3 regions of the Tistrella arctica genome follow, and region 1 is predicted to be linked to each of the others. Evidence: riboswitches for the same ligand, from Rfam matches in the RefSeq annotation. Region 1 holds a riboswitch; each other region holds the start of a gene.
What was found. A riboswitch is a leader RNA that binds a small molecule or an ion and turns the genes downstream of it on or off. The one in region 1 is predicted to bind S-adenosylmethionine.
Positions count from the first base shown of each region.

Region 2: another riboswitch for S-adenosylmethionine. It lies ahead of metK (methionine adenosyltransferase); the one in region 1 lies ahead of metA (homoserine O-acetyltransferase MetA).
Region 3: another riboswitch for S-adenosylmethionine. It lies ahead of metZ (O-succinylhomoserine sulfhydrylase); the one in region 1 lies ahead of metA (homoserine O-acetyltransferase MetA).

Region 1 covers NZ_JBBKTV010000001.1:584,691-595,365, forward strand. The annotation lists gene WG924_RS02670 (thiolase family protein) at 1-569, opposite strand, end outside; gene WG924_RS02675 (hypothetical protein) at 1,093-1,641, opposite strand; SAM-I-IV-variant riboswitch at 1,791-1,906, shown strand; gene metA (homoserine O-acetyltransferase MetA) at 1,950-2,870, shown strand; gene WG924_RS02685 (LysR family transcriptional regulator) at 2,879-3,823, opposite strand; gene WG924_RS02690 (hypothetical protein) at 4,026-4,181, shown strand; gene WG924_RS02695 (hypothetical protein) at 4,178-4,402, shown strand; gene WG924_RS02700 (Rrf2 family transcriptional regulator) at 4,419-4,886, opposite strand; gene WG924_RS02705 (NAD(P)/FAD-dependent oxidoreductase) at 5,049-6,032, shown strand; gene WG924_RS02710 (glutathione S-transferase N-terminal domain-containing protein) at 5,947-6,654, opposite strand; gene WG924_RS02715 (DUF763 domain-containing protein) at 6,647-7,945, opposite strand; gene WG924_RS02720 (hypothetical protein) at 7,962-8,102, opposite strand; gene WG924_RS02725 (zinc-dependent alcohol dehydrogenase family protein) at 8,120-9,103, shown strand; gene ilvD (dihydroxy-acid dehydratase) at 9,227-10,675, shown strand, end outside.
Region 2 covers NZ_JBBKTV010000013.1:22,073-32,747, reverse strand. The annotation lists gene lnt (apolipoprotein N-acyltransferase) at 1-397, shown strand, start outside; gene WG924_RS23840 (helix-turn-helix domain-containing protein) at 749-1,153, shown strand; SAM riboswitch at 1,269-1,344, shown strand; gene metK (methionine adenosyltransferase) at 1,481-2,650, shown strand; gene trmB (tRNA (guanosine(46)-N7)-methyltransferase TrmB) at 2,756-3,523, shown strand; gene rimP (ribosome maturation factor RimP) at 3,954-4,448, shown strand; gene nusA (transcription termination factor NusA) at 4,458-6,068, shown strand; gene WG924_RS23815 (RNA-binding protein) at 6,104-6,823, shown strand; gene infB (translation initiation factor IF-2) at 6,834-10,061, shown strand; gene rbfA (30S ribosome-binding factor RbfA) at 10,230-10,675, shown strand, end outside.
Region 3 covers NZ_JBBKTV010000003.1:430,823-441,497, forward strand. The annotation lists gene WG924_RS08815 (ABC transporter substrate-binding protein) at 1-549, shown strand, start outside; gene WG924_RS08820 (ABC transporter permease family protein) at 551-2,299, shown strand; gene WG924_RS08825 (ATP-binding cassette domain-containing protein) at 2,296-2,943, shown strand; SAM riboswitch at 3,032-3,111, shown strand; gene metZ (O-succinylhomoserine sulfhydrylase) at 3,169-4,443, shown strand; gene apaG (Co2+/Mg2+ efflux facilitator ApaG/CorD) at 4,617-5,024, shown strand; gene folE (GTP cyclohydrolase I FolE) at 5,482-6,129, shown strand; gene WG924_RS08845 (glycosyl hydrolase family 28-related protein) at 6,240-8,525, opposite strand; gene WG924_RS08850 (TrkH family potassium uptake protein) at 8,748-10,199, shown strand; gene WG924_RS08855 (gamma-glutamyltransferase family protein) at 10,240-10,675, opposite strand, start outside.

The DNA.
Region 1 (10,675 bases):
GCGGCGAAGCGTTGCTGAGACCGCGCGGCGAAGGCGTCCTGCGCCTCACGCGTGATCTGGAGCCTGGCCACGAGGTCTTCGGTGTGCCAGCCGGAATGCTGACCGGAGAAGGCGTCGTTGAGCCCGTCGGTCAACATGCTGTCGAAGATCTGGGCCGGCCCCATCCGGTAGCCCCAGCGCCCGCCATCCATCAGATATGGCGCCCGGTCCATGTTCTCCATGCCGCCGGCAATGGCGGCATCACTGTCGCCGGCGGCAATCTCCAGCGCGGCGGACAGGATGGCCTGCGCGCCCGAGCCACAGACGCGGTTGACGGTCAGTGCCGGGACGGAAACCGGCAGCCCGCCGCCGATGGCCGCCTGGCGGGCCGGATTCATCCGATTGCCGGCCTGGATGACATTGCCCATCACCACGGTGCCGATGTCATCGCCTGAAAGCCCGGCGCGTCGAAGGGTTTCCTGCACGACGACGGCGCCGAGGTCGGTTGCCGGCACGCCTTTGAGCGCGCCGTTATAGGCGCTGATCGCCGTGCGGACCGGGTGGCCAAGGATGATGTGACGCGTGCTCATGATGTTCTCCAGACCTCGATGTCGGCGTCGATGGTGCAGCGTTCAGATGATGGAAGGCGATATTGCGGCTGCAATGGTCGGATCGTCCGCGGCGCCCGCACCATAGAGCGCGGCCGGGATGAATGCCGCGAGTGGCCGCCGGCTTGCCCTTTCCCTGATGGCGCCCATATTCATGATGTTTATCATCATAGATCACAAATATGACAACCATCATGTAAATGTCAACGGCACGGACGGAGAATTTCAGCCGGGGACGACCTGATCGGGTAGTCCCTCGTTCCGTCGGTCACGGCGCAGTCGGGATCACCTGAACAGGCCACATCGGGGTCGGCCGGTTCCGCGCGCCCTTCTGCGGGAGAGCGAATGCGATGACCTCGTCGCCATTGCGAGACCTGATGCCACCATGCCCGCCGGCGGCGAACCACATATTGCCGACCGTCCGCGCCTATGTAAGTCAGCGGCTTGGTATTGCCGCCGGCCGGCAGATGGACCTGCGGGCGCAGGGCACACCCAGGACATTCAGCTAGTCGGGCGTCTTGTCATAGACCCAGCCGCTCAACACGATCCTGCCGTTCATCACCAGCGGTGGCGCGGTGATGAAATGGAAGCCGGGCGGCACCGGCCCCATGTTCTGACGCAGATCGACCATGCCGCCGTCACCGGACGTTTCATCGCCCGTGGTCGCGTCGAGCGCGATCACGTCGCGGTGCGGTGTGCACAGATACAGCGAATTGCCGGCCTTGATCGGGGTCGCCTCGAAGCTGAATTCGCGGCCGCGCCTTTTCTCGCCCGGCTTCGGCATGTCGCCGATCGAGAACGACCACGCCTTTTCAAGCCGGGCGACATTGTCGGGGGTGATCTGGTCGAGCGCCGAGAACCGGTCATTCGCATGGGTGCCGCCATAGGATCGCCAGTCCGCTCTGGCAATGAAGCGGTCGGCGGGCGCCTGCGCCCCGGCCGTCCAGCCCGATGTGTCGACGGCGCGGGCATAGCGCATGTCGGTGATCCTGTAACCCGCCGCGAAGACGAGGCCGACCAGAACCATACAGGCCAGCATGCCGCCCCACGACACCGCCCGGCTCTGGCTGTGGCCGGCAACAGGACGTCTGGCGAATTGTTTCCGATCGATGTCTCCGCGCCGTGGCGATCATCCGGGCATGCAGCGCCACGCAGGCGGTCATACTTGCCCCTTGAGACGGCCGGAAATCTCCCCTACAACTGACGCGACATCAAGAGTTGGGGCGCGCCCAACGCCAACCTGCCGACCGGGCAAGGTGGCACTCCCGTCCTGTTTCATGGGGGAGGATGTGGCCGGACCGGCAATCAATCGGATCACGCCACGGCGCCAGCCCCGCACTACGTCGGAGGATGAACGCGTCGATGCCGATCAAGATTCCCGATGACCTGCCGGCCCGGAGCACGCTCGAAGCCGAAGGCGTGATGGTCATGCGTGAGACCGACGCCATACGGCAGGATATCCGGCCGTTACGGGTCGGGCTGCTCAATCTCATGCCCAACAAGATCCGGACGGAAACCCAGATCGCGCGCCTGATCGGCGCGACGCCGCTACAGGTCGAATTGTCGCTGATCCGCATCGGCAGCCACGTCGCGCGCAATACATCTAATGATCATATGAGTTCATTCTATCGAAGCTGGGACGATATCCGGTCGGAGCGCTTCGATGGTTTCATCATCACCGGTGCCCCCATTGAACGGCTGCCCTTTGAAGAAGTCACCTATTGGGGGGAGCTGTGCGACGTTTTCGACTGGACCCAGACGAACGTTCATCGCTGTTTCAATATCTGCTGGGGCGCGCAGGCGGCGGTGCATCATTTCCACGGTGTGCCCAAGCATGACCTGCCGGAAAAGGCCTTTGGCGTGTTCCGGCACCGCAATCTGGCGCCGGCCTCGCCCTATCTGCGCGGCTTTTCCGATGATTTCTCGATTCCCGTATCACGCTGGACCGAGATCCGGCGAGAGGATCTGCCCCGGGATGCCGGCATCACCGTGCTGGCCGAGAGTGACGACGCCGGCTTGTGCCTGCTTGACGATCCACGGCACCGCTCGCTGCACATGTTCAATCATCTTGAATACGACCGGACCTCGCTTGCCGAGGAATACCAGCGCGATGCGGCGACCGGCGATGCGATGCAGGTGCCGAAGAACTACTTTCCGAAGGACGATCCGACCCGGGAGCCGGAAAACCGCTGGCGCAGCCACGCCCATCTGCTGATCGGCAACTGGATCAACGAGATCTACCAGACCACGCCATTCGACATCGAGGCCGTCGGCGCCGATTGACGGCGCGGTCAATCGCCATGGTCGCGGCCGGCATCGCCAAGGGCGGCGATCCGGCCGCGCAGCCAGTGCTGGCCGGGATGGGTGTCGTTGCGACGGTGCCATGACATGACGAACGGTACCGCCGGCAGATCCAGCGGCGGTGGCAGCATCACCATGGCATCGGCATGGCCCGAGGCCATGACCATGCCTTCCATCAGGGTCGCGATCAGGTCCGACCGCGCCACCAGCAGCGGCGCCGCGTACATATGGGGCAGGGTCAGGGCCAGGTGCCGTTTCAGACCCCGTCGCGCCAGAGCCGCGTCCACCTGCCCGAACTGGTCGCCTTCGGGCGAGACCAGCAGATGCGACAGCGTGAGGAAAGCGGTCAGATCCAGCGGTGCCTGCGCGGCCGGGTGATCTTTCCGCAGCACACAGACGAAGCGTTCCCTGAACAGCCGCTGGTGCAGGATCCGACCGCCGCCGGTTGCGGTGGGCGGAACGCCGACGGCGATATCGACCGTGCCGGCATCCAGCATCGCGATTGCATCGTCTCGGGCCGCGATGTCGCGGATATGCAGAGCCATGCCCGGTGCGTCACGCCGCAGCCGGTCCAGCAGTCGTGGCAGCATCAGAAAGCCCGGATGATCCGATATGCCCAGCGAGATCGCGGTTGTCGCGGTCGCGGGATCGAAGACCCGCTCAGTGCCCAGTGCCCGCTCTATCTGGGCCAGCGCCTGAGCCAGCGGTTCGGCCAGATCGATCGCCCGCGGTGTCGGTTGCAGACCGTGCGGCGCCCGGACGAACAGGTCATCCCCGATCAGCGCGCGCAACCGGGCCAGTGCCGCACTCATGGCGGGCTGGCTGCGTCCGATCCGGATACCGGCGCGGGTGACGCTGCGTTCCGTCATCAGCGCGTCAAAGGCGATGAGCAGGTTGAGGTCGATGCGATGAAGATCCACGCGTTGGATGTTCACATATATTCTCTATCGATCTCAATGATGACGCAGCCGGGCCTATTCCTGTGGGGGTGACGCCGACATCAACTCTCATTCGGGACGACCGGACCCATGGCCATGTCGCCACACCATCAGGAACAACCAGGCCCGCAGGGGCTGGGCGCCGACGACCGCCGTGTCGTCGAGCTGCTCTGTCGCGTCTTCAGTGATGGCAATCCGGGTGGCGCCGACCGGGCGATCGTTCCAGATCGCGATCCACGAATTCCGCGCCATGGCCGATGGCCGGCTGACCCATACCTGGCATCTGGAGGACTGGTTCGGCTGGCTGGGGCAGGTGGGTGCCTGGCCGATGGTGTCGCCGGAGGTGGGATCATGAAAGCGGCGCGGCTCCATATCATCGGCGGCGCCATGGCCGGCTCGGCGGCGATACCCGCCGATCATCCGGTGCCCGTGCCGGCAGGGCTGTCGCTGACCGATGCCGCCGGCATTCCCATCGCCGCCGGGACCGCATGGCAGGCCCTGGACGATCTGGCCGGGGCGCTGCGTCATCAGGCGTCGGGCAGGGCGCGGGGCAAGATCATCGTTGCCATGGGTTGACACCGACCCGGCGCCATCAGCCTTGCTCCATCACCAGCCGTCCGGCCGTGGCACCGGTCAGGGCGCTGAAGCGGCGGTCGAAATCGCGCGCGATATCGGCGATGCTCACCTGGCCCAGGCGGTCGAGCAGCACGGCTTCGGCCGCCTGCATCGCCTGGGCGAGCGTGGCGTTGACCGCCTGTTCCACCAGACAATCGGGCTGGTCGACCGACGGCCCGATGGCGAAGACCGGCGGATCGCCCAGCGCGCGATAGACGTCGAGCAGGGTGATGTCGTCCAGCCGGCGCGCCAGGGTCCAGCCGCCGCCATGGCCTTTTTCCGACCGCACATAGCCTTGGTCGCGCAGGCCGGCCATGGTCCGGCGCACCACCACCGGGTTGGTGTTCAGCATGCCGGCGATGGTTTCGGATGTCGCGACGCCGTCATGGCGATCCATGTGGATCAGCACATGCAGCATGCGTGACAGGCGGCTGTCGGCGCGCATCGGGTGGTGCTCCTTCATCACGGCGTCGATTGGCTCGGCTGTCTTACGATGATAGCAGGGCACCGCTATCGTAACCAGAAAAGTGGCGTGACGGCTTGTGCCGCCGATATACGTAACTTATAAAGATGCGTGATATTCAGGCATGACCGGAGGCCCGCAGCCATGAACCACGACGTGATCATTATCGGGGGCAGCTTTGCCGGCCTGTCCGCCGCCATGCAGTTGGCACGTGCCCGTCGCCGGGTGCTGGTGATCGACGCGGGACGCCCGCGCAACCGCTTCGCCGTCGCATCCCATGGCTTTCTGGGCCAGGATGGTCAGAGCCCGCAGGCGATCATGGATCTGGGCGCCCGCCAATTGCTGGCCTATCCGACGGCGCGGATGATCGGGGGCGAGGCGATCTCGGCCTGGAAAATCGATGGCGGCTTCAGTGTCATGCTGGGCTCCGGCGAGGCGTTGACCGCACGCCGGCTGATCCTGGCCGTGGGCGTTGCCGATGATCTGCCACCCCTGCCGGGGCTGACCGAGCGCTGGGGCGTCGGCGTGATGCACTGCCCCTATTGCCACGGCTATGAGGTGGCGGGCCGCGATCTGGCGGTGCTGGCCTATGATGCGCGGGGCGTTCATCAGGCGATGATGCTGCCCGACTGGGGGCCGACCACCCTGCTGGCGCATGACGGATTTAGTCCCGATGCCGATCAGGCGGCCGGGCTCGCCGCGCGCGGCGTGACGATCGAGACCACGCCAATCGCGCGGCTGACCGGACCGGCGCCGGCGCTGGCGGCCGTGGAACTCGTCGATGGTCGGGTTCTGCCGGTTGCGGGCCTGTTCGTCGCACCGAACACCCGCATCGCCAGTCCCCTGGCCGAACAACTGGGCTGCGCGGTCGAGGACGGACCGATGGGGCCATATCTGCGCGTCGACGGCTGGAAGCAGACCAGTGTCGCCGGGGTATTTGCTGCTGGCGACACGGCAGGGCCGATGCACAACGCCACATTGGCCGCGGCCGCCGGTGTCATGGCCGGTGTCGGCGCCCATCAGTCGCTGATGGCGGCGGCGATCAGTCCGGCCGTTTCGGGATCTCCATACCCCGCTGCACCGCCGGCCGCGCCAGCCCGCGCGCCAGCCACGCCGGAACATGGGTGAGGCTGCCATAATCGACCAGATCACCGGCGCCATAGAAGCCGATCAGATTGCGCACCCAGCCAAGGGTGGCGATATCGGCGATGCTGTAGTCATCACCCATGATCCAGTCGCGGCCTTCAAGCCGCGCTTCAAGAACCGCAAGCAAGCGCTTGCTTTCATCACGATAACGGGTGAGCGGGCGCTTGTCCTCGATCTCGCGGCCGGCGAATTTGTGGAAATAGCCGAGTTGGCCGAAGATCGGGCCGATCGCCGCCATCTGGAACATCACCCATTGCACGCACTGCCAGCGTGCGGCCGGGTCGGCGGGCAGGAACCGGCCGGTCTTTTCCGCCAGATAAAGCAGGATTGCGCCAGATTCAAACAGCCCCAGCGGCGCGCCGCCGGGGCCGTCCGGATCGATGATCGCCGGAATCTTGCCATTGGGGTTCAACGACAGAAAGGGCGGCGTCCAGGTCTCGTTCTGGCCGATATCGATCAGATGCGGCTCATAGGCGAGGCCGGTTTCTTCCAGCATGATCGATACCTTCACCCCGTTGGGCGTGGGCAATGAATACAGCTGGATGCGGTCCGGGTGCTGTGCGGGCCAGCGGGTGGTGATCGGGAAGGATGAAAGATCAGCCATGGATGGGCTCCTGCTGCGATGTCGGGTCTGGATCCGCCTGGGCGTCGGCCGCGGCGGACCGGCCGAAGACGGTGCGTCCGCCATAGGTGGCGGCGCGGCGGCGCTCTTCGGCTATGAAAGCGTCGACCGAGGGGCCGGTTGCATGCCGTTCCAGCCGCCGCGCCTGTTCGTCGAGCCTGCGGATGGCATCGAGCCGCTCGTCATTGCCCAGCCGCGCGGTCGAGACCGCCGCCTTCAGCACCGTGATCGTCTGATCGTAAACGGTGAGCGGCACGGGAAAAGGTGCGCCGTCCTTGCCGCCAAGGGCCAGCGAGAACCGGGCCGGATCGGTGAAACGGCACGGGGCACCATGAACCACCTCGGCCACCAGCGCCAGTGATCGCACCGTGCGGGCACCCACCCCCGGCACCAGCAGCAGCTCGGCGAAATCCGCCGGGCCATTGCTGGCGGCGGCGGCAAGCGCGCCATGCAGGCGCCGGCTGACCACGTCTTCCGGGCGGACGTCGTGACGCGCCGGCATCACCAGATACGGCAGCAACGGCTGGTCGGGGCAGGGTGGGGCAGCCGTCGCCACGGCCGGCCGGACCGCGCGGTCGATCGCCGCCATCTCGCGCAGGATGCCATCGGGCCCCAGATCGTGAAGCAGATCCAGTTGGCCATGCCGCGAGGCGGCGGCGCGATGGTCGGTCAGGTTGATGATCTGACCCTGGGCGTGGCCGTCGATCGCCGCATGGGGCGCCTCGACGAAGCTGGTCAGATCTTCCGACAGCCAGTGATAGCGGCGGGCCATGCGGCTGTCGCCATTCATCCCCTGCTGCACCACCACCCAGCGCCCGTCATCGCTGACGATGAAGCCATGAAGATAGAGGTCGAAGCCGTCCTGCACGGCGGCGCTGTCCACCTTGGCGACCAGCCGGCTGGCCCGTGCCAGCGCCGCACCGTCCAGGCCCGTCCTGTCGCCCACCGCCAGCAATTCCTGAGGCGTGCGTCGCGAATGGCTGCCGCGCCCGCCGCAGACATGAATACCCAGCGCCGCCCCGCCCAGCCCGCGTTTCAGCGCGCCCATCACCGAGGTGGTGATGCCCGAGGAATGCCAGTCCATTCCCATCACCGCGCCGAAAGACTGGAACCAGAAGGGATGGGCCATGCGGCGCAGGAATTCGTCGCGGCCATAGTGATGAATGATCGCCTCGGCGACCACGGCGCCGAGACGCGCCATGCGCTGGGCCAGCCAGCCCGGCACCCGGCCATTATGCAGGGGCAGATCGGCACGTCCGGCCCGTTTCGCCACGATCTTTCACGCCTCCTCAGGAACAGATATCGAACGATTTTATCATGTCGACCACGGCCGGGCCATGACCGGCAGCGACGACGGCGGCGTAATTCGCGGGCGACTTGATCGGTGTCAAGCTGCGCGGCACCAGGCCGTGCGACAGTTGATGGCGCATCAGGCGAGGGTGATCCGATGAAAGCGATGGTTCTGCATGGCCCAGGCCAGGCCTTGGTTCTGGAAGACCGGCCCGATCCGCAGCCGGGTGCGGCCGATGTGGTGGTGCGGGTGGAGGCCTGCGCGGTCTGCCGCACCGATCTGCATGTGGTGGATGGCGACCTGCCCGACCCGCTGCGGCCGGTGGTGCCGGGCCACGAAATCGTCGGCATCGTCGCCGCCGTTGGCGCGGATGTCGACCCGTCATGTCTGGGGCGGCGGGTGGGGGTGCCCTGGCTTGGCCATACCTGCGGATGCTGCCGGTTCTGCGAGGCCGGGGCGGAGAACCTGTGCGACCATCCGGTGTTCACCGGCTATACCCGTGATGGCGGCTTCGCGACCCATGTCGTGGCCGATGCCGCTTTCACCGTACCGCTCGACGGCGCCTGCGATCCCGTCACCACCGCCCCCTTGATGTGTGCCGGGCTGATCGGCTGGCGGGCGCTGTCGATGGCGGGTGATGCGCGGCGCATCGGCCTTTACGGCTTCGGCGCTGCCGCCCATATCATCGCCCAGGTCTGCCGCTGGCAGGGGCGCGATGTCTATGCCTTCACCAGCCCCGGCGATCATGCGGCACAGGATCATGCCTGGTCGCTAGGCGCGGCCTGGGCTGGCGGTTCCGACATGGCGCCGCCCGATTTGCTCGACGCAGCGATCATCTTCGCACCGGTGGGCGCGCTGGTGCCGGCGGCGCTGGCGGCGGTGGTGAAGGGCGGCATCGTGATCTGCGGCGGCATCCATATGAGCGACATTCCGGCCTTTCCCTATGGGTTGCTGTGGGGCGAACGCCGGCTGGTGTCGGTCGCCAACCTGACCCGGGCCGATGCGACAGCGTTCATGGCGGTGGCACCGAAGGTGGGCCTGCGCATGGCGGTGACGGTGTATCCGTTGGCCGACGCCAACCATGCGCTCGACGATCTGCGCCATGGCCGGTTTCAGGGCGCGGCGGTGCTGGTGCCCTGACCGGCCCGACCCGGTCTCCGGCCGATCCGGCGGCGAGGGCCTTCTCACCGGCCGGAAAACAGGAAACACTGTCCCCACAAGCCCAAGACCCGCCAAGGGCCCGCGGCAGTGGGGAGGATCGATATGCCATATAATGAACGGTCGAAGCACATCACCGGCGGCATCGCGCGGTCGCCGAACCGGGCGATGTATTATGCGCTGGGCTATCAGACCGAAGACTTCGACAAGCCGATGATCGGCATCGCCAACGGCCATTCCACCATCACCCCCTGCAATGCCGGGCTGCAACCGCTGGCCGATGCCGCGATCGCGGCGGTCAAGGCGGCGGGTGGTAATCCGCAGGTCTTCGGCACGCCGACGATTTCCGACGGCATGGCCATGGGCACCGAGGGCATGAAGTATTCGCTGATCTCGCGTGAGGTGATCGCCGACTGCATCGAAACCTGCGTCCAGGGCCAGTGGATGGACGGCATTCTGGTCATCGGCGGCTGCGACAAGAACATGCCCGGCGGCATGATCGCGCTGGCCCGCGCCAATGTGCCCGGCATCTATGTCTATGGCGGCACCATCAAGCCCGGGCGTTGGAAGGGAAAGGATCTGTCGATCGTCTCGGCGTTCGAGGCGGTGGGCGCGCGCATGGCCGGCCGCATGGACGACGAGGATTTCGAGGGCATCGAGCGCAATGCCTGTCCGTCCACCGGCTCCTGCGGTGGCATGTATACCGCCAACACGATGAGTTCGTCGTTCGAGGCGCTGGGCATGTCGCTGATGTCGTCGTCGACCATGGCCAATCCCGATCCTGAAACCGCCGACAACGCCGCCGCGTCGGCGCGGGTGCTGGTGGATGCGGTGAAGGCCGGCATCCGGCCGCGCGACATCATCACCCGGCGGTCGATCGAGAATGCGGTGGCCCTGATCATGGCCACCGGCGGATCCACCAATGGCGTGCTGCACTATCTGGCGATCGCCCACGCGGCCGAGGTGGAATGGACCCTGGATGATTTCGAGCGGGTGCGCCGCAAAGTGCCGGTGATCTGCGATCTCCGGCCGTCGGGCCAGTATATGGCGGTGGATCTGCATCAGGTGGGCGGCGTGCCGCAGGTGCTGAAGATCCTGCTGAATGCCGGGCTGATCCATGGCGACTGCCTGACCATCACCGGCCGGACACTCGCCGAGGAACTGGCGGGCGTGCCCGATGCGCCGCCGGCCGGACAGACCGTCATCCGCCCGATCGATCAGGCGCTGTATGGCGAAGGCCATCTGGCGATCCTGAAGGGCAACCTCGCGACCGGTGGTGCCGTCGCCAAGATCAGCGGCCTGAAGAATCCGGTGATCTCGGGCCCGGCGCGGGTGTTCGACGACGAGGCATCGGCGATGGACGCGATCCTGTCCGACCGCATCCGGCCGGGAGACGTGCTGGTGTTGCGCTATCTGGGCCCGCGCGGCGGCCCGGGCATGCCTGAAATGCTGGCGCCGACCTCGGCGATCATCGGCCGCGGGCTGGGCGAAAGTGTCGGCCTGATCACCGACGGCCGGTTCTCGGGCGGCACCTGGGGCATGGTGGTCGGGCAT
Region 2 (10,675 bases), on a different contig from region 1:
GCTGATCTGTTATGAGGCGATCTTCCCCGGGGCGGTCACTGCCGGGGCCGACCCCGCCGCCCGGCCGGGCTTTCTGCTGAACGTGACCAATGACGGCTGGTTCGGCCTGACCGCCGGCCCCTTCCAGCATTTCGCCGCCGCCCGGATGCGGGCGATCGAGGAAGGCCTGCCGCTGGTCCGTGCCGCCAATAACGGCATATCGGCGATCGTCGACCCGCTGGGGCGGATCGTGGCGCTGTTGCCCCTGGACCGACGCGGCGTGCTGGATGGTCCGCTGCCGGTGGCGCTGGCACCGACCATCTATGCCCGGATGGGCGACAAGGCCGCCGGCATCGCGGCCCTGCTGGTGATGGCGGCAGGTCTGCTGACCACCCGCCGCAATACCGACGCTGCCTGAGCATTCACAAGATCTTGATATATTTTGGTATGACCTTCTCATGATCTTGCAGTGTCCGAGTGATAACTTTTATTCCTGAGAAAATTCCGTAGAACGTTTGAACCGGCGCTCTGATTTTCCCCCGGAGAGTCAGTAAACTACTTTGCGATGTCGAGTCTGCGGAAAAAAGCAACTGATGCGTGTTCAACCTGTCACCGGAGGCGAGTGTGACCGGGAATGCAACCCGGAATACGCGTTTCGTGCAGCCCCATGCGCGCGCCGGGGTTGACCCATGCCATGGCGTGATGTCATCTATCCGGCTGGTAACAGGTCGGAAACGAGGCCTGCGGGGTTCGAGGAGGGATGACGCGGATGGTGACGAGACTGAACCCGATTGACGCTCATGTCGGTGGACGCGTGCGGTTGCGCCGGCAGCTTCTGGGGCTCAGCCAGGAAAAGCTGGGGCAGCGGGTGGGGCTGACCTTCCAGCAGATCCAGAAATATGAACGCGGCACCAATCGCATCGGCGCGGGCCGGCTGTTCCTGATCGCCCATGCCTTGGATGTGCCGGTATCGTTCTTCTATGATCAGGCAGAAGCGGTGGCGGGAGGACGCGGGCTGCTGAGCATCGATGACGGCTTCGACTGGGCGGTGATGGAAGGCCCGGACGCCCAGATGCTGGCCTTCGACTTCGCTCGCATTCCCGATGCACGCACCCGCACCCGCGTGATCGACCTGGCCCGCTCGATGAGCGACGCCATCGGAACTGGTGCCTGAAAAACGTGCTTGATTCCGGAAGCACGTCGTGAAAGTTTCATCCGACGGTTTGAGCAAAACCACCACGCGAATTCTGCATCTGCTGCAAGCGCAGCATGTGAGAGCGTGGGTATGTCAAACCGTCCGTGGTCGGATTTGTGCCGCTTGCCGCCACGTTAAACAGTGCGCTAAGTGGGCTTGGTGGGCGCATTCTCGTGTCAACCCGCCGAGAACCCAGACGCACGGAGTCCATCGTAGGCAGCCGGCGGGCTCAAACCCCGCGAGGTTGCCCGGACCGTGGTCGGAACCACGGTTCGTCGTCGGTTCTTGAGGGGTTGAAGACGCGTCATGGCCCGCAGCAACTACCTGTTCACCAGCGAGTCGGTCTCCGAAGGCCATCCGGACAAGATCTGTGACCGGATTTCGGATGCCGTTCTCGACCATCTTCTGTCTGCCGACCCGTTCTCGCGGGTCGCCTGCGAAACACTCGCGACCACCAACCGGGTGGTGATTGCGGGTGAAATCCGCTCCAAGGGCGATACGTCGCCCGAGACGATCGAGCAGGTGGCGCGCGACGTCATCCGCGACATCGGTTACGAGCAAGACGGCTTCCACTGGCGGACCGCCAGGATCGAGGTGCTTCTGCACGATCAGTCGGCTGATATCGCGGCTGGCGTCGATGCCGCCGGCAACAAGGACGAAGGCGCCGGCGACCAGGGCATCATGTTCGGCTATGCCTGCCGGGAAACCGACGCGCTGATGCCGGCGCCGATCCATTATGCGCACACCATCCTGCGCAATCTGCGCGCCGCCCGCCGCTCGGGCGACGTGGCGCTGCTCGGCCCCGACGCCAAGAGCCAGGTGACCCTGCAATACGAAGGCGGCAAGCCGGTGGGCGCCACCTCGATCGTGTTGTCGACCCAGCACATCGCCGGCGTCACCCAGGACGAGGTGAAGGCCGCCGTGCGGCCGATCATCGAGGCCTCGCTGCCTGCGGGCTGGATGTGCGACGACGCTCATCTCTATATCAATCCGACCGGTAATTTCGTGATCGGCGGCCCGGATGGCGATGCCGGCCTGACCGGACGCAAGATCATCGTCGACACCTATGGCGGTGCCGCGCCCCATGGTGGCGGCGCCTTTTCGGGCAAGGATCCGACCAAGGTCGACCGGTCTGCCGCCTATGCCGCGCGCTATCTGGCGAAGAACGTGGTGGCGGCCGGTCTGGCCGATCGCTGCACCATTCAGCTATCCTATGCCATCGGCGTGTCGCACCCGCTGTCGGTGTATGTCGACACCCATGGCACCGGCCAGGTCGACGAGGCGAAGCTGGAGGCGGCGATGCGCGAGGTGATGAACCTGACCCCGCGCGGCATCCGCGAGCATCTGCAGCTGAACAAGCCGATCTTCGCCCGCACCGCGTCCTATGGCCATTTCGGGCGTGAGCCCGAGGCCGATGGCGGCTTCTCGTGGGAGAAGACCGATCTGGTGGAGGCGATCAAGCAGCTTGTGCTTTGATCCTGATCCATGCGATCAGCAAGGGGCGGCATCCGGAGATCCGGATGCCGCCCGCTTTTTTGTCGACAGCCCACCCCACTGACCAGCCCGGACACCGGACCGCCGATGACCGTTTCAAGCCCTGAGCCCGCCGCCCCGACCGACCCTGATGTCGATGACGCCGACAGCCAGGGCGACAGTGTCGGGCGGCGCCATTTCGGCCGCCGCATCGGCCGGCCGTTGAAAGCCAATCGCAGCCGGGTGCTGGAACAGACGCTGCCGGCGCTGGCGATCGCGCTGCCGCCGCGCGGCGAGGGCGGGCCGCTGTCGCCGATCGACCCCCGGGCGCTGTTCGATCATCCGCCGGCGGCGCTGGCGCTGGAAATCGGCTTCGGCGGCGGCGAGCATCTGATCGCCAGGGCCGAGGCCGAGCCGGAAACCGGCTTCATCGGCTGTGAGCCCTATATCGGCGGCATGTCGGCGCTTCTGGTAGAACTGGAGGCCCGCGGCCTGCGCAATGTGCGGGTGCTGGGCGATGATGCCGCCCGCCTGCTGGACGTGCTGCCCGATGCCTGTCTCGACCGGGTCTATCTGCTGTTCTCGGACCCCTGGCCCAAGCGCCGCCATGCCAAGCGCCGTTTCATCCAGCCCGAGACGGTGGCGGCGCTGGCCCGGGTGCTGAAGCCGGGCGGCGAACTGACGGCCGCCACCGATCATACCGATCTGTGTGCCTGGACGCTGGCCCATGTTCGTGCCCATCCGGCCTTCACCTGGACGGCGCGCCGGCCGGGCGACTGGCAGCGGCGGCCCGACGGCCAGATCGAGACCCGCTATGAGGCCAAGGCCCGCGCCGCGGGACGCGTGCCGGTGTTCATGCGGTTTCTGAAGACCTGAGCATTTTTCTGAAGATCCGGCCTGTTTCCGGCGCGGAATCGCTCTGGGTGGTCTTGTATGGCCGCAGTGACACCCCCACGTTCGCTGAGGCGCCGATGGCAGGCAGGCGAGGTTGCGGCAGATTGACGGCGGGGCGCGGGCGCCCCCGGGGACAAACTCCTTGCGGTTCCGTTACATATGCGTATATTGACCGTCGTCCGCGTTTGCGGACCGCCGGCGATCCCGCCAGCGCCCAAGCCGACGAGCCTTCCGCCCCGGTGAGGGACCGGAGGGGTATCCGGCGTGGGCACGCCGGAGGTCGCGGTCACATGCAGCTTCCGCCGGGTGGGCCTTGGGCCCGCCTTTTTTTGTTTGTGCCGCGTCGGACCATCACCTGTGCCGGGCCAGTCGCCCGCGCCGGTCTGGCCTCGCCCCGCCACTGGAGGAGCGCATGGACGTCGTTCGTCGTATCACCGAGCTGATCGAGCCGGCCATCGGCGATCTCGGTTACGAGGTCGTGCGCATCGTGTTCCGATCGGGCACCAATGCCACCTTGCAGATCATGGCCGAGCGCACCGATGGTCAGTTGATGACGGTCGATGACTGCGCCGAGATCAGCAATGTCGTGTCGGCGCTGCTCGACGTCGAGGATCCGATCACCGAGGCCTATGCGCTTGAGGTCAGCTCCCCCGGTATCGACCGGCCGCTGACCCGGTTCAAGGATTTCGAGCGGTTCGCCGGCTTTGAGGCCAAGATGGAACTGCGGCGCCCGCATGAGGGCCGCAAGCGGTTCCGCGGCCGGCTTGCCGGCGTGCGTGATGGCGGGCTGGTCGCGATCCGTCTGGATGACGGCGCCGAAGCGGCCCTGCCTTTCGACGAGATTTCGTCGGCGAAGCTGATCCTCACCGATGAGCTGATCGCCGCCGTCCAGGATAACCGGAGCTGAGTGCGCCCCATGGACATCAACTTCAACACCGGCCCGGTCCGGCACGAGCTGCTACAGGTCGCTGACGCGGTTGCCCGCGAGAAGTCGATCGACCGCGACAGCGTGCTCGAAGCCATGGAACAGGCGATCCAGACCGCGGGTCGGCGCAAATACGGCCAGGATCACGATATCCGGGCCACCATCGACCGCAAGACCGGCGAAATCCGTCTGTACCGCTATACCCAGGTGGTCGACGAGGTCGAGGACGAAGCGACCCAGACCACGGTTGCCGATGCCCGCCACCGCAAGCCCGATGCCGTTCCCGGCGATTTCCTGGTCGACCCGCTGCCGCCGATCGATTTCGGCCGCATCGCCGCTCAGACCGCCAAGCAGGTGATCGTGCAGAAGGTGCGCGAGGCCGAGCGCCTGCGCCAGTTCGACGAGTTCAAGGAACGGGTCGGCGAGATCATCAACGGCATCGTCAAGCGCGCCGAATATGGCAGCGTCGTGGTCGATCTGGGCCGCGCCGAGGCGGTGATGCGCCGCGACGAACTGCTGCCGCGGGAGAGCTTCCGCGTCGGCGACCGGGTCCGGGCCTATATCTACTCGGTGCGCGAGGAACCCCGCGGGCCGCAGATCTTCCTGTCGCGCACCCATCCGATGTTCATGGCGAAGCTGTTCGCGCAGGAAGTGCCCGAGATCTATGACGGCATCATCGAGATCAAGGGCTGCGCCCGCGATCCGGGATCGCGCGCCAAGATCGCGGTGACCAGCAACGACAGCAGCATCGACCCGGTCGGCGCCTGTGTCGGCATGCGCGGTTCGCGTGTGCAGGCGGTGGTTGCCGAACTGCAGGGCGAAAAGATCGACATCATTCCGTGGTCGCCCGATACCGCGACCTTCCTGGTCAACGCGCTGGCCCCGGCGGAAGTCGCCAAGGTGGTGCTGGACGAGGATACCCAGCGGATCGAGGTGGTGGTGCCGGACGAACAGTTGTCGCTGGCCATCGGCCGGCGCGGCCAGAACGTCCGCCTGGCATCGCAGCTGACCGGCTGGGACATCGACATCGTCACCGAGACCGAGGAGTCGGAGCGGCGCCAGGAACAGTTCCGCGAACGCTCGCGGCTGTTCATCGAGGCGCTGAACGTCGACGAGGTGATCGCCCAGCTCCTGGTGACCGAAGGCTTCGAGTCGATCGAGGAGATCGCCTTTGTGGCCGAAGACGAGCTGTCGGGCATCGAGGGTTTCGACCCCGATGTCGCGGCCGAGCTTCAGAACCGCGCCCAGGTGTTCCTGGAAGCCCGTGACCGGCGCATGGACGACAAGCGCCGCGAACTGGGCGTCGAGGACGCGGTCGCCGAGATCGAGGGCATGACGCCGCTGATGCTGGCGCAGCTTGGTGAGAAGGGGGTGAAGACCCTTGATGACCTCGCCGACCTGTCGGGCGACGAGCTGATCGAGCTTCTGCCCGCCGGCACCCTGGACGAGGCCGAGGCCAACCGCATCATCATGGCCGCCCGCGCCCACTGGTTCGAGGACGAACCGGCGGCCGGCGCGGTGGTGGATGACGCTGACGCCGTCGGCGTCGAGGCTGGCGCTGGTGATACGGCCGATGCCGGCGCCGATGGCGCCAAGGCCTGATATGAACGCGGCCCGGAACCCCATGGCGCCGGGCCATGAACGGAGCGATGATGGTGGTGGCGATCGATCCGGCAATGCCGGACGGCATGGTGGCGATACCCGATGCGGCGGCAGGCGACGACCTGCCGACCGATGCGGGGCCGCGCGACCGTGCGCCTGAACGCCGCTGCATCGTCAAGGGCCAGAGCGGATCGCCCGACGGGTTGATCCGTTTCGTGCTCGACCCCGAAGGGCGGGTGGTCGCGGATGTCGACGCCAGCCTGCCGGGACGCGGTGCGTGGGTGACTGCCGATCGGGCGTCACTGACCATCGCAATCAAGCGCCGGTTGTTCTCAAGAGCCTTCCGGACACAGACGCAGGTCGGCGATGACCTGATCGGGACGGTCGAGCGATTGCTAACTGCCCGGTGTTTGGAATATCTTGGGCTCGGCCGCCGGGCGGGAGCGGTTGTCGCCGGATACGAAAAAGTGCGGAGCTGGCTCGATGCCGGCACCGTCGGCGCCATTTCCCTGGCATCGGATGCCGGAGAGACGGCCGCCTCCCGCATGGGAGCGCTGAAGGGCGTTCCTGTCGTCGCACTATTGACCCGCGATGAAATGGGTCGTGCTCTCGGACGCGAGAATGCGGTCAATGTCGCGATTGCCGAAGGACGGCTCGCGAAGCGTTTCCTGGGCGCTGCCCAGCGCCTTGCGGGTTTCAGGGATGCCCCCTACCCTGTCGACCGGGTGTCGGCCGGCTTGAGAGAGAACGGATAACCGGAGCGATATGAGCGAGACCAACGAGGACGGCCAGAAGAAGGCGCTCAGCCTGTCGGGAGCCGGGCGTCTTGAGCTGAGGAGGAAGCCTGCGGCGGAAGGCGCCCAGGTTCGCCAGAACTTCTCGCACGGCCGTTCCAAGACCGTGACGGTCGAGGTCAAGCGCAAGCGGACCGTGTCGGTGCCCGAGCAGGGCAACCGGAGCGGTTCCGGCGGCGGTCGCGGTCGTGCGCGTGGCGCCGCCGCTGACGGCGGCCTGACGCAGGACGAGCGGGATGTGCGCCTGCGGGCGCTTGAACAGGCGATTCAGGATCAGAAGCGCCGTGCCGAGGAAGAGGTCCGCAGGGCCGAGGAAGCGGCGCGTCGCAAGATCGAGGACGAGGCCCGCCGCAAGGTTGAGGAAGAGGCCCGCAAGGTCGCCGAGGAGGCCGCCCGCAAGGCGGCTGAGGAAGCGGCGCGCCGCGAGGCCGAGGACGCCGCCCGTCGCGAGATCGAGGCCCGTGCGGCCGCGGCCGCGGCACCGGTTGCCCCGGCACCCGAGGCGCCGGCGCCCCGTGCCGAGACCCCGCGCACCGTCGAGGCGCGTGGCGACAGCCCCCGGACCGAGCGTCCGGCGGGTGGTGGCGCCCCGCGTGGTGACCGGCCCGATTTCCGCAGCGGTGACCGCACTGGTGGTGCCCCGCGTGGCGATCGCCCGGGCGGTGCCCCGCGTGGCGACCGGCCCGATTTCCGCAGTGGTGACCGCCCCGGTGGTGGCGCGCCCCGCGGTGACCGGCCCGATTTCCGCAGTGGCGACCGCCCCGCTGGCGGCGCCCCGCGTGGCGATCGGCCCGATTTCCGCAGTGGCGACCGTCCGGCTGGCGGTGCTCCGCGTGGCGATCGGCCCGATTTCCGCAGTGGCGACCGTCCGGCTGGCGGTGCTCCGCGTGGCGACCGGCCTGATTTCCGCAGTGGCGACCGCCCCGCTGGCGGCGCTCCGCGTGGCGACCGGCCCGATTTCCGCAGTGGCGACCGCCCCGGTGGCGGCGCTCCGCGCGGTGACCGGCCCGATTTCCGCAGTGGTGACCGCCCCGGTGGCGCGGCCCGGCCCGATTTCCGCAGCGGCGATCGCCCCGGTGGCCCGCCGCGTGGTGATCGTCCGGGCGGTGCCCGGCCGGCGGCCCCTGGCGCCACCACCACCACCCCGGTTCTCGACGATGATGTCGAGCGCGCCCGTGCCCGTGCGGCCGAACGTGCCCGCAAGGTCGAGCGTGACGAGGAAGAGAGCCGCGCCAAGGCCGCGAACAAGCGTGCGACCCCGGCCGCGCGCCCCGGCGACGATCGTCGCCGTGGTGGCAAGGGCGAGATCAAGCGTCTGGTCGAAGGCGGCGACGAGGGCGAACGCCAGCGCAGCCAGGCGGCCATGCGCCGTCAGCGTGAACGCATGCGCCGCGCCGGCCGGCAGGCCGAACCCCAGGCCCGCGTCATCCGTGACGTGATCGTGCCCGAGGTGATCTCGGTGCAGGAACTGGCGAACCGCATGGCGGTGCGCGGTGGCGATGTCGTCAAGAAGCTGATGACGCTGGGCGTGATGGCCACCATCAATCAGGCGATCGACGCGGACACGGCCGAACTGGTCGCGACCGAATTCGGTCACCGGGTGAAGCGCGTGGCCGAGGACGATGTGGAACTGGGCATCCTGGGTCTCGACGATACCGATGATGACCTGACCCACCGCGCCCCGGTCGTGACGGTGATGGGCCATGTCGACCACGGCAAGACCTCGCTGCTGGATGCGCTGCGCAAGACCGATGTCGTGGCCCGCGAAGCCGGCGGCATCACCCAGCATATCGGCGCCTATCAGGTCGAGCTGGAAACCGGCGATCACGTCACCTTCCTCGACACCCCCGGCCATGCCGCCTTCACCGCCATGCGTGCCCGTGGCGCGCAGGTGACGGACATCGTGGTGCTGGTGGTCGCGGCCGATGACGGCGTGATGCCGCAGACGGTCGAGGCGATCAATCACGCCAAGGCCGCCGGTGTGCCGATCGTGGTTGCGATCAACAAGATCGACAAGCCGGGCGTGAACCCCGAACGGGTGCGCAACGAGCTGCTCCAGCACGAACTGGTCCTGGAAGAACTGGGCGGCGACATCATCGCCGTCGAGGTCTCGGCCAAGACCGGCTACAACCTCGACAAGCTGCTGGAAGCCATCCTGCTGCAGGCCGAGGTGCTGGAACTGCGCGCCAATACCGGCCGCGCCGCTCAGGGCGCCGTGGTCGAGGCGAAGCTCGACAAGGGCCGCGGTCCGGTTGCGACCGTGCTGGTCCAGAAGGGCACGCTGAAGACCGGCGACGCCTTCGTGGTCGGCAGCCAGTGGGGCCGTGTGCGTGCGCTGATCGACGACAAGGGCCGCAAGGTCGAAGAGGCCGGACCGTCGGTGCCGGTGGAAATCCTGGGTCTCCAGGGCGTTCCGCAGGCAGGTGACGAACTGGTTGTGGTGGAAGACGAGCGCAAGGCCCGTGAGATCTCGGACTTCCGGTCCGAGCGCGAGCAGCGTGCCCGTGCGGCCACCGCCCTCGGCGCCCGTGGCACTGTCGAACAGATGCTGTCGGAAATCTCGGCCGGGGCGAAGAAAGAGCTGCCGGTGCTGGTCAAGACCGACGTGCAGGGCTCGCTGGAAGCGATCACCTCCACGCTGGCCAAGCTCGGCAACGAGGAAGTCGCGGTCCGCATGCTGCATGGCGCCGTCGGCGGCATCAACGAGTCGGATGTGACCCTGGCCCAGGCCAGCAACGCCCTGATCATCGGCTTCAACGTCCGGGCCAATGCCCAGGCGCGGGACGTGGCGCGTCAGGCGGGTCTGGAACTGCGCTACTACTCGGTCATCTATGACCTGACCAACGACGTGAAGGGCATGCTGGAAGGCATGCTGGCCCCGATCCGTCGCGAGACGATCACGGGTCAGGCGACGATCCGCGAGGTCTTCGCGATCACCAAGGTCGGCAAGATCGCCGGCTGCATGGTCACGGAAGGCTATGTCCGCCGCGACAGCAAGGTTCGCCTGCTGCGCGACGACGTGGTCATCCACGAGGGCGCGCTCAGCTCGCTGAAGCGCTTCAAGGACGACGCCAAGGAAGTGCGGGCCGGCCAGGAATGCGGCATGGCCTTCGAGAACTACCAGGATCTGCGCAATGGCGACGTGATCGAGGCCTTCGAGGTCGAGGAGATCGCCGCCCAGCTGAAGTCGCCGATCTGAGGTCGTTGGCCTGAGCTGGCGACCGGCCGCCTGATCCCGGCCGCAGGACAGGGTAAGGCGCCAGGGCCGACCGGGTATATCCGGCCGGCCCTGGCGTTTTTCGATCATGCGGCGGCCATCTTCGGCGGCCCCGAGTGTTTTTCTTTTAGTGAACGGCAGACTGACATCATGCCCAAACGCGCCCAAGGCGCTGCCGGACCAACCCAGCGCCAGCTTCGTGTCGGCGAACAGATCCGCCAGGTGCTGGCGGAGCTGCTGATGCGCGGCGAAACCCACGACCCCGAGCTTGACGGCCGTCCGGTGACGGTGAGCGAGGTGCGGATGACCCCGGATCTGCGCACCGCCACCGCCTATGTCTCGCCCCTGGGGCTCGACAGCGACGGTGCCCAGGTGGTGATCAAGGCGCTGGCCCGCTCGGCCGCGCAGCTTCAGCGCGGCATCGGCCGGCAGGTGTCGCTGAAATTCACCCCCCGGCTGCTGTTCAGGCTGGATACCGGCTTCGACTATGCCGCCCATATCGACCGCCTGCTGGCCAAGCCGGTGATCCGCCGTGATCTGGATGAAGACGGGCTGGATGAGGATGGTTCGGATGCCGAGGCCGATGCCGGCGGTGA
Region 3 (10,675 bases), on a different contig from region 1:
CCGGTCGACCCCGCCCGCGCGCCTCTGATCACGGCACCTTTGTGGGACTGGCTCGATCGGGTGCGGCCGTCATTGTGGCGAGCCGGTCAGGCCTATCCGCCAAGCGGCCCGGCGCATGAACAACTGCTGATCGACCGGGCGGTCGATCTGGGCTTCGCCTTCCATCCGGGACAGGCGGCATCGGCGATCGCCGCCGGGCTGATGGCCGACACCGCCCGGGTTGCCGGCTGGTCGGGCGGCGGCATCGCCAATGCCCATTTCGTGGCGATCCCGCGCAATGCCCCGGCCAAGGCGGCGGCGATGGTTGCCGCCAACCATCTGATTTCACCGGCAGCCCAGGCCGCCAAGCTGGACCCGGCGGTGTGGGGCGACATGACCGTGCTGGCGGCGGACCGGTTGAGCGATGACGGCCGCGCCCGCTTTGCCGCCATCGATCTGGGTCCGGCATGGCCGTCGGATGACGAACTGGGCCCGGCCCTGCCCGAACCGCATCCCGACTGGACCGGCTGGCTGGAAGCCGAATGGGCGCGGCGTTATCTGGGCGGTTGAGATGCAGACCCCGAACCCGGCCGGGCCGGCCGCCTTCCGCCCGGCGGCGGTGATCCGCCCGTCATGGCCGCTGATGGTGGCACCGGGCGCGGTGATCCTGCTGCTGGCCGTGCCGCTGCTGGGCGGACTGGCGGCAACCGGGCTGGCCGCCGCCGATGGCGCCGCATGGCAGGTGCTGGTGACTGAGCCGGGCCTGCTGCGGTCGGCCCTGCTCAGCCTGTGGACGGCGCTGGCCGCCACCCTGCTGTCGGTGCTGCTGGCCGGCGGCATGGCCGCGGGGCTGGCCGCCCTGCCCGGTTTCGGCCGCATGGCCGAACGCGCCGCCCTGGTGATGGTGGCGGCCCCCCATGCGGCGGTGGCGGTGGGGCTGGCACTGCTGATCGCCCCCACCGGGCTGATCTTCCGCGCCATCAGCGGCGGTGGCGGCGCCCTGCCGCCGGACCTGGCCGTCCCCGGCGACCGGTTCGGGCTGGCGCTGATCGTGGGGCTGGTGCTCAAGGAAACCCCGTTCCTGCTGGCGCTGCTGCTGGCGGCACAGGCGCGGCTGGGTGCCGGCGCGGTGCTGGCCCGCGCGCGCTGCCTGGGCTGGCGCCCGGCCAGCGCGTGGTGGCGGGTGGTGGCGCCACAGATCTGGCCGGTGCTGCGCTGGCCGGTGGTGGCGGTGCTGGTCTATGGCATCGGCACGGTCGATATGGCCGTGGTGCTGGGGCCGAGCCTGCCGCCGAGCTTCGCCGTGCGCAGCCTGTCGCTGCTGTTCGATGCCGACCCCGCCCGTGCCGCCGCCGGCCATGCCGCCGCCCTGGCGCAACTGGCGCTGGCAGCGGTGGCGGTGGGCATCTGGTGGCTGGGCGCGCGGCTGGCGCGGTTCTGGCTGGCGGGCGGTCGCGGCGATCATCCGGCCCGCATCGATCCACCGCTGGTGCGACGGCCACCCCAGCCCGTGGCGCCGGCGCTGTCGGGCCTGTCGGGGCTGGTCGGCGGTCTGGCGCTGCTGCTGGCAGCCGCCAGCCTTGCCACCCTGGTGATCTGGGCGCTGGCGGCAAGCTGGCGGTTCCCCGATCTGCTGCCCATGCGCTGGGCGCCGGACCGGCTGGCCGATACCGTGGCGCTGCTCGGCAATGTCATCGCCCGCACGGTCTGGCTGGGGCTGCTGCCGGTGGCCATCGCCCTGCCGCTGGCGGTGCTGGTGCTGGAACGCGAGGCTTTGGGTGCCGACGGCGGAACCGGGGCCGGCCGCTCGCTGTCGCAGGCGGCGGAGGCGCTGGTCTATCTGCCGCTGCTGCTGCCGCCGGCGGCGTTCCTGGCCGGCATCCGCGCGCTGGCGCTGCGTCTGGGGCTGGACGGCACGGTGGCGGCGGTGGTGTGGTGCCATCTGCTCTATGTGTTCCCCTATCTGTTTCTGGCGCTGCGCGAAAGCTATCGCCGCACCGATCCCCGGCCGCGGCTGCTGGCGCGCAGCCTGGGGCGAGGGGCGGGGGGCGCCTGGGTGGCGGTGATGCTGCCGCTGACCGCGCGGCCGATGGCGATTGCCACAGCGATCGGCTTCGCGGTTGGTGTGGCGCAATATCTGCCGGCGCTGATGATCGGCGGCGGCCGGCTGCCGGTGCTGGCCACCGAAGCCGTCGCCGCCGCATCGGGCATCGACCGGCGGGCGGCATCGACGGCCGCCCTGCTGATGACCGTCCTGCCCGCCATCGGCTTCCTTCTGGCCAGCTTGATCCGCGCGCCGGCCCGGGCGGTACGGCAATGACCGCCGGGCTGGTGCTTGACCGGCTGGCCCTGCGCATCCATGGCCGGCCGCTGATCGGCCCGCTGAATCTGGCGGTGCCGGCAGGCGTGATCGGCGCCGTGGTCGGCCCGTCGGGCGTGGGCAAATCCACCCTGCTGGCGGTGATCGCCGGCATCGCCGGGCCGGGGGTGACCATGGCCGGCCGGGTGTGGCTGGACGGCACCGCCATCGACACTCTGCCGCCCGAGGCGCGGCATGTGGGGTTGATGATGCAGGATGACCTGCTGTTCCCGCATCTGACGGTTGCCGCCAATATCGGCTTCGGCCTGCCTGCCGGGCTGCCACGGACCACGCGCCGGGCCTTGATCGACGCGGCACTGGCCGAGGCGGGGCTTGCCGGGCTGGGTGGCCGCGACCCGCTGACCCTGTCGGGGGGGCAGCGGGCACGGGTGGCGCTGATGCGGATGCTGGCGGCACGCCCGCGCATGGTTCTGATGGACGAACCCTTCGCACGGCTGGACCGGCCGCTGGCCCAGAGGCTGCGCACGGCCGTGTTCGCCCGCATCCGCGCCGAGGCGGTGCCGGCGCTGATCGTGACCCATGATCCCGACGAGGCGGCGGCGGCCGGCGGGCCGGTGCTGGATCTACAGGCCGCGGATGGGTGAAAGATACTGATATCTTCAGGACTTGACCCCCGGTCGCGGCCGGGCGTATCGTGGCGCCCTGATGTCGCGGGGCACGTGTGGCTTGTGCCGGCGCATCCGTGGGGATTTGGGCCGGCCGGCTTGCGGACCACGTAAATCTCGCTGCTAAAAGGTCGGGAGCGGGCGCAGAACGGATTGTGCGTCGACCCGGCCAGAGGCCGGGTTTTTTTATGCGGACATGTGACCATGCGGGAAGACGGGGGCCGGAACGGCGTCGAGGACGAATGTGCGGCCGATGACGGGCTGTGGGAGAGCGATCGGGGCGGCAGCGACAGGACGGCGGCCGGCGCCGGCCGCCGTCAGGCGACGCTGGCGGTGCGCGGCGGGCTGGACCGCAGCCCCCATGGCGAGACATCGGAAGCGCTGTTCCTGAATTCGGGCTATGTCTATGACAGCCCGGCCAGGGCCGAGGCACGGTTCAAAGGCGAGGAGCCCGGCTTCGTCTACAGCCGCTATGGCAACCCGACGGTGCGCACCTTCGAGACCCGCCTGGCGGCGCTGGAGGGCGCCGAGGCCTGCCGGGCCACGGCATCGGGCATGTCGGCGGTATGGACCGCCCTGGTCTGCCAGCTCCGCCAGGGCGATCATGTGGTCGCGGCCGAAGCACTGTTCGGATCGTGCCAGTACATCCTGACGGAATTGCTGCCCCGGTTCGGTATCGAGACCAGCTTCGTGCGCGGCGACGATATCGCGGCGTGGTCGGCGGCGGTGCGGCCGAACACCAAGGTGTTCTTTCTGGAAACCCCGTCGAACCCGCAGCTTGAACTGATCGACCTTCAGGCGGTGGCGGCGGTGGCGCGCGATTGCGGCGCCAGACTGGTGGTCGACAACGTGTTCGCCACACCGATCCTGCAGAAGCCGCTGCAACTGGGCGCCCATGTCGTGGTCTATTCCGCCACCAAGCATATCGACGGCCAGGGCCGGGTGCTGGGCGGCGCGATCCTGTCGGACGAAGCCTTCTGCGATGGCGAGCTGCGCAATTTCCTGCGCCATACCGGCCCGACCTTGAGCGCCTTCAACGCCTGGGTGCTGCTGAAGGGGTTGGAAACCCTGCCGCTGCGGGTGCGGGAACAGACCCGGGCCGCCACCGCGCTGGCCCGGCGGCTTGAAAATCATCCGGCGTTGACGCGGCTGATCTATCCGGGCCTCGCCTCGCATCCCCAGCATGCCCTGGCACGCCGGCAGATGCAGGGCGGCGGCACGGTGCTGGCGCTGGATTTCACCGGCGGCAAGGATGCGGCCTTCCGCTTCCTTGAGCGTCTGGAGGTGGCCGACATCTCGAACAACCTGGGTGACAGCAAGACCTTGGCCACCCACCCGGCCACCACCACCCATCAGCGCCTGACCGCCGATCAGCGGACCGCCGTGGGCATCACCGAAGGGCTGGTGCGGGTGTCGGTGGGGCTTGAGGATGTGGACGATCTGGCGGCCGATCTGGGGGCCGCACTCGACGCCGCATAACCGCCCGCGACACCGGCCTGCCGATTAGGGCTTGCGCTCGGCACTGGAAATCCGCTGCATTGGTCGCAATATTGGCTTCGCAGACCCTTCGAGGCCGGCATGCGGGCGGGTTTGCCGGGGTGGCGGCATCGGTAGGGTGTCGCCATGATGCGACGATTGAGCAGGTGGGGATGATGGCGGCGGAACATGAATACAGCGCGACAACCCGCTCGATCATGGTGGCGGTACGTCCGTTCTATGTCGACGACCAGTCATCGCCGGAAGACGGGCAGTTTGTCTTCGCCTATCACATCCGGATCGAGAATCACGGCGCCGACACGGTCCAGTTGCGCAGCCGCCATTGGCGGATCATCGATGCGCTGGGCCGGCTTCAGGAGGTGCGCGGGCCGGGCGTGGTGGGTGAGCAGCCGGTGCTGGCACCGGGGGAGAGCTTCGAATACACCAGCGGCGCACCGCTGACCACGCCGTCGGGCATCATGGGCGGCAGCTATCAGATGGAGAGCGCGGCCGGCGAGACGTTCGAGGTCGAAATCCCGAGTTTCTCGCTCGACAGCCCCCATGCCGCCCAGACGATAAACTGACCGCCGGCCCCCGGTCGCAACCGGATGAGGGGCCTGCCTCTGGCAATCCGCGCAGAATGGACTAGATCAGGTCTGAGCCCCTTTGGGGCGCGCGCGCAGGGACTGCCGGCACCGGGCGCTGCTTCGCCGTCCGCGATTTTCGCCGTGGACGGGCTTGCAGGGGTAGCTGGCAAAACCTATAGTAGAAGTTCCATCAGGCAGGTGCAGGGCGATCTCTGGTTGCATCGCCCCATCCTGCCGCCGGTTCGCGGACCGGAAGGCCGCCGTATCGCGGCCAACTGTTCCGCGTGATCACGAAAGCCGTCAGGGCATGTCCGCACCGGCGATCCGGCAGGCGGGTGCCCACGTAACCCGACCGCTTTCGTACTATCGGCCCGCCGCCCGACACGACGCTCCGCGCAAGCTTTCAGCCGGAGCGACGTGTCCAGCCGGCCGCACCCTGGGAGTTGCTTGAGCGATGACACGCGAAAACGTGCTGGCGGTGAAACTTGACGGCCAGGTGAAGACCCCGGACGCGACCTCTGCGGCGCGGCCCGACCGCGCCGAAGCCGAAGCCGCCGTGCGGACCCTGATCCGCTGGGCCGGCGACGATCCCGACCGCGAAGGCCTGCTGTCCACGCCCGATCGCGTGGTCCGATCTTATGAGGAATTCTTCGCGGGCTATGCGCAGGATCCGGTCGAGATCCTGCAGCGGACCTTCGAGGAAACCGACGGCTATGACGAGGTCGTGGCGCTGCGCGGCATCCGAATCGAAAGCTATTGCGAGCACCACATGGTGCCGATCATCGGCGTCGCCCATGTCGCCTATCTGCCGCGCAGCCGCGTGGTCGGCATCTCGAAGCTCGCCCGCGTGGTCGAGGCGTTTTCGAAGCGCCTGCAGATTCAGGAGAAGCTGACCTCGCAGATCGCCAATGCGATCGAAGAGGTGCTGAAGCCCAAGGGTGTGGGCGTGGTGATCGAGGCCGAGCACCAGTGCATGAGCACCCGCGGCGTTCACAAGCCCGGCGTCAGCATGGTCACCAGCCGGATGCTGGGCGAATTCCGCCACAACCCGACGCTGCGTCGCGAATTTCTGACCCTGATCGGCAACCCGGCCGGGTTCTGATCGGGGCGGCGATACACACTGAAGCATGAATAAAGGCCCCGCCGGCAATGCCGGCGGGGCCTTCTTCTGTCTGACAGTGTCGTGGCTGGCAGGATCCGTACCTGGCAGGATCAGTGGGTCGAGGCGTCGAACGGCACCACGACCACACGGGTGGCCACTGTGCCAGCGGCGGTGGATGTTGCGATGACATCCTGGGTGGCGGCATCGACGCTGAGCGTATAGGCGCTGCCGGTGCCGAGAGGGACCAGCACCAGCGTGGCGCTGACCTCGGACTTCAGCACCAGTGCCGTGTGCTGATAGCTGAGCCCCAAAGAGCTGACGATGATCACGCCTCGGAATCCGGCCGGCAGCGCCGCATTCTCGACCACGACCGCGGGCGTGCCATTGGTCAGGTTCAGGCGGTGGTTGATGAAACGGTTGTCGATCGTTCCGTCGAAGCGGGTGGCGCCCTGAAACAGTTGATCGCCAAGCTCGACAAGCGGCCCGTCCAGTGCCTGAAGATCCGCGGTCTTCATGACATTGAGGGTCCGGTCGAAGCGGCCACGGATCACCTTCTGGGTATCACGCATCACCAGTTCGAAGCGATTGCGCGCCTGGACATTGTCGATGTCATCCTCCTCATAATCATAGATCGCGGTAACCGGTGCCGCCAACGAACTTGCCCGCCGGATCGCCGCGCGGATATCCAGCCCGGTCGGCTTCGCATGCGGCAGGTGCTTCACCAGAAACCCGCCGTGCTCACCCACCTCAAGTTCGACGTCCAGCGTGACATTGAAGATGCCACCGGTCCCGTTCGCTGTATTGAACGGATAGCTCATCACCGGTGTCAGCACGGCACCGCTGCCGCTGGACGACACCACCGTCAGGGTCGGCGGGCGCTGATAGCCCTTGCCGGTATCCAGGGTCTTACCGTCCGGTCCATCGGCGTAGAATGCCGTGGGTTCCATTACCGCTTCGGTAATGACGCCGCCGACGATTGTCAGCGTCACGGCCCGGTCGTTGCTCGGGCCGCCGCCGATCAGATCATGGTGATAGTCGACCGTGTCGGTGTCGGCATAGCCGCTGCCGCCATTGGTGACCGTGATGCTGCTGATACGTGCATCCTGCTGCGTGAAGGTGGTGTTCCACAGATGGTTCAGTTTGGCGACGTAGCCCTGGATGCGGATATGGCTGTTGCGCGCCGTGCCGCGGATCAGATCGCTGCCGCCGGTGCCGGTCACGCCGGTGATGTTGTCGTTCGAGATCCGGATGTCGGCATGGACATTGTTCGCATTATACAGGGTCAGCACGCCACCGATGCGCCGGGGATCGTCGGCGAAGTCCCCATAGGTCGTCCCGTCCGGGATCTCGGCCTCATAAGCGGCATTGCCGACATTGTGCAGCCAGATGTTCTTCAGATCGCAGGACGACTCCATCTGGCTCGCCGTGCCCTGGATGATGAAGCCGTATTTGCAGTTCTTGGCGATAAGAGTGTCCACCACCACCTGGCGCAGTTCACGGTCATTCGACGCCGTGCCTTCGATGGTCGCGACATAGTCGCAATCGTCGACCAGAATGTTGCGCAGGATCACCTCGCTCTGACCAAGCTGAAGAGTGATCGCCTTGCCGCCGCCGCCCTGGAAACTGTCGAGCAGGCCCACGGTGTTTGACAGCAGGTTGTTGCGGCAGCCACGGATGCGCACATCCTGAACGATGATCCGCCCGCCATGGCTGATTGCATTGGCCGAGGGGGCGGAGATGCCAAGTGCGTTGCAGCCGGCGCGGATGACGATGTTGTTGGCGTCCAGCGTGCCACCGTACCAGTGAACGTTCTGGGCATGACGGATGCTGACCAGCCCGCCCAGATGCCCGGTCCCGCTGTCGCTGGTGTTGGTTCGGGCATCCCAGTAGCCGCGATCCCAGTCGATGAACGGGTCGACCTCGTTCACCGGCAGCGCCTTGATGATTGCGCCATGAGCCAGGACGATGGTGTTGGAGCGGACCGACAGCGCCTTGCGGACCCGATAAGTGCCCGGCGGCAGCAGCACCACTTTCCAGGCATCCGCAAAGGTCTCGGGCAGGCCGGCGCCTGTACCGATGTTGATATCCGCCGAGGTCTTGCCCCAGCCGACAAGGTCCAGCCGTGCATCAAACAGCGTCCGCAGGGCATCGGTATCGTCGCTGATGCCGTCGCCGGTGGCGCCGAAGTCGCGGGCATCGAGATACTGCGCATTCAGCTTCTCGGCCAGCGTCCGCGCCTCGGTGTGCAGGTTGTATTCGCCAGGGGGGCTGCCGCCCTGATCAGGTTCCGGATCGACACCCGTGGGAAGAAGCCCATTGACCCTGCTGCAATAGGTCGCCACGGCGATCTCGGTTTCCGGATATTGATAAATCACGTCCGATGCATCCGTGCTCATCATCTCTGTCCCATATCGTGAAACGCCACCGGCCGCTGCCGGGGCCTCTTCACCTGAACCCGTCAGGCCGTTTGGCACCAGCAAGCTGGTGTTGCCGCGTTGCGGCAGCACCAGCCCCATGGACAGCGGCGGCGGTTTCCCCGATCATCGCCGGCGGTGCCGCGCCCGAACCCGGGCCCGCGGCCGCATTGTGTTGCATTGCAGCATCGGGAGCCCGCCACTGTGATCGACATCAAGCCGGTGCTGTTCATCATCGGCGTGCTGCTGGCGCTGCTGGGCGCGGCCATGCTGTTGCCGGCCGCCTTCGACGCGCTGGCCGGCCATGCCGACTGGGCGGTGTTCGTGGTGTCGTCGCTGGTGACGGTGTTCGCGGGCGTCAGCCTGGTGCTCACCACCCGCACCGCGCACCCCACCTCGCTGGGGCTGCGTCACGCCTTTCTCACCACCACGATGTCGTGGACCGGGGTGGCGGCCTTCGCAGCCCTGCCGTTGATGTTCGCATCCCCCGACATCACCTATGCCGGCGCCTTTTTCGAGGCGATGTCCGGGCTGACCACCACCGGATCGACCGTGTTGAGCGGGCTCGACACGGCCCCGCCCGGCATTCTGGTCTGGCGCGGCATGCTGCACTGGCTGGGCGGTATCGGCATCATCGTCACCTCGGTCGCGATCATGCCCATGCTGCGGATCGGCGGTATGCAGTTGTTCCGCACCGAAAGCTCGGACAATTCGGAAAAGATCGTGCCGCGCGCAGCCCAACTGGCCTCGGCCTTCGGCCGGATCTATCTGGTGATGACCATCGCCTGCATGGTGCTGCTGTGGTCGGCCGGCATGACCGGGTTCGAGGCGCTGGTGCATGCGATGTCCACCGTCTCCACCGGCGGCTTCTCCACCTCCGACGCCTCGATCGGCCATTTCGACAGCCCGCTGATCGAGATGATCGTCGTGGTGTTCATGATCGGCGGTGCCCTGCCCTTCGCACTCTATATCCGGGCGCTGACCCAGAACCACGACGCGCTGTGGCGTGACGCCCAGGTGCGGGCCTTTCTGGCCGGCATCGCCATCTGGACGGCGGCGCTCAGCCTGTGGCTGGTGCTGGGCCAGGATGTGGAACCGCTGCAGGCGGTGCGGATGTCGCTGTTCAACGTGGTATCGGTGATCACCACCACCGGCTTCGCCACCGCCGACTACAATCTGTGGGGCACCTTCCCGTTCGCCGTGTTCTTCTGGCTGATTCTGGTCGGCGGCTGCACCGGTTCCACGGCGGGCGGGATCAAGATCTTCCGCTTCGTCATTCTGGTCACCACCGCGCGCCGCCATCTGCACCAGTTGATCCACCCCAATGCGGTGATCGTGCCGACCTATAACCGCCGGCCGGTGCCCGAAGCCATTCTGCTGTCGGTTCTGAGCTTCGTGACCGTGTTCTTCGCGGTGTTCGTGATCCTGTCGATCGTGGTGGCGTCGCTGGGGGTCGATTTCATCACCGCCGCCACCGCGGTCTCGCAGGCGCTGGCCAATGTCGGCCCCGGGCTCGGGCCGATCATCGGCCCGGCGGGCAATTACTCGACCATGAGCGACCCGGTGCTGGCGGTGCTGGCCTTCGCCATGCTGCTGGGCCGGCTGGAGCTGTTCACGGTGCTGGTCCTGTTCACGCGCGCCTATTGGCGCGCGTGAACCCCTTGGGTGAGATAAGACTGGCGCGCGTGACCCGGCGTCACACCGCCGCCACCGCCCCGTCCGAGCGCGGGTCGCTGGCCCCCTCGATCACACCGGAGGGGTGCACCGACACGGCGCCGGCATGGCCCATCAGGTCGTCCCAGGCATCCACCATCTCCACCGCATGGCCGGCGGCGGCAAGCTGGTCGGCCAGGATCGGATCGATCCGGCTTTCAAGCTTCAGCGATGTGGTGCCGGCGCCCCAGGTCCGGCCCAGCAGCCAGCGCGGCGCGGTGATCGCCGCCTGAATGTCCTGCCCGAAGCGGACATGGCGGGTGAACACCGCCGCCTGGGTCTGGGGTTGGCCCTCGCCGCCCATGGTGCCATAGGCGATCAGCCGGCCATCATCCAGCCGGGCCATGGCCGGGTTCAGGGTGTGGAAGGGCAGCCGCCCCGGCGCCAGCCGGTTGGCGCCGGCAGCGGCCCCAAGGCCG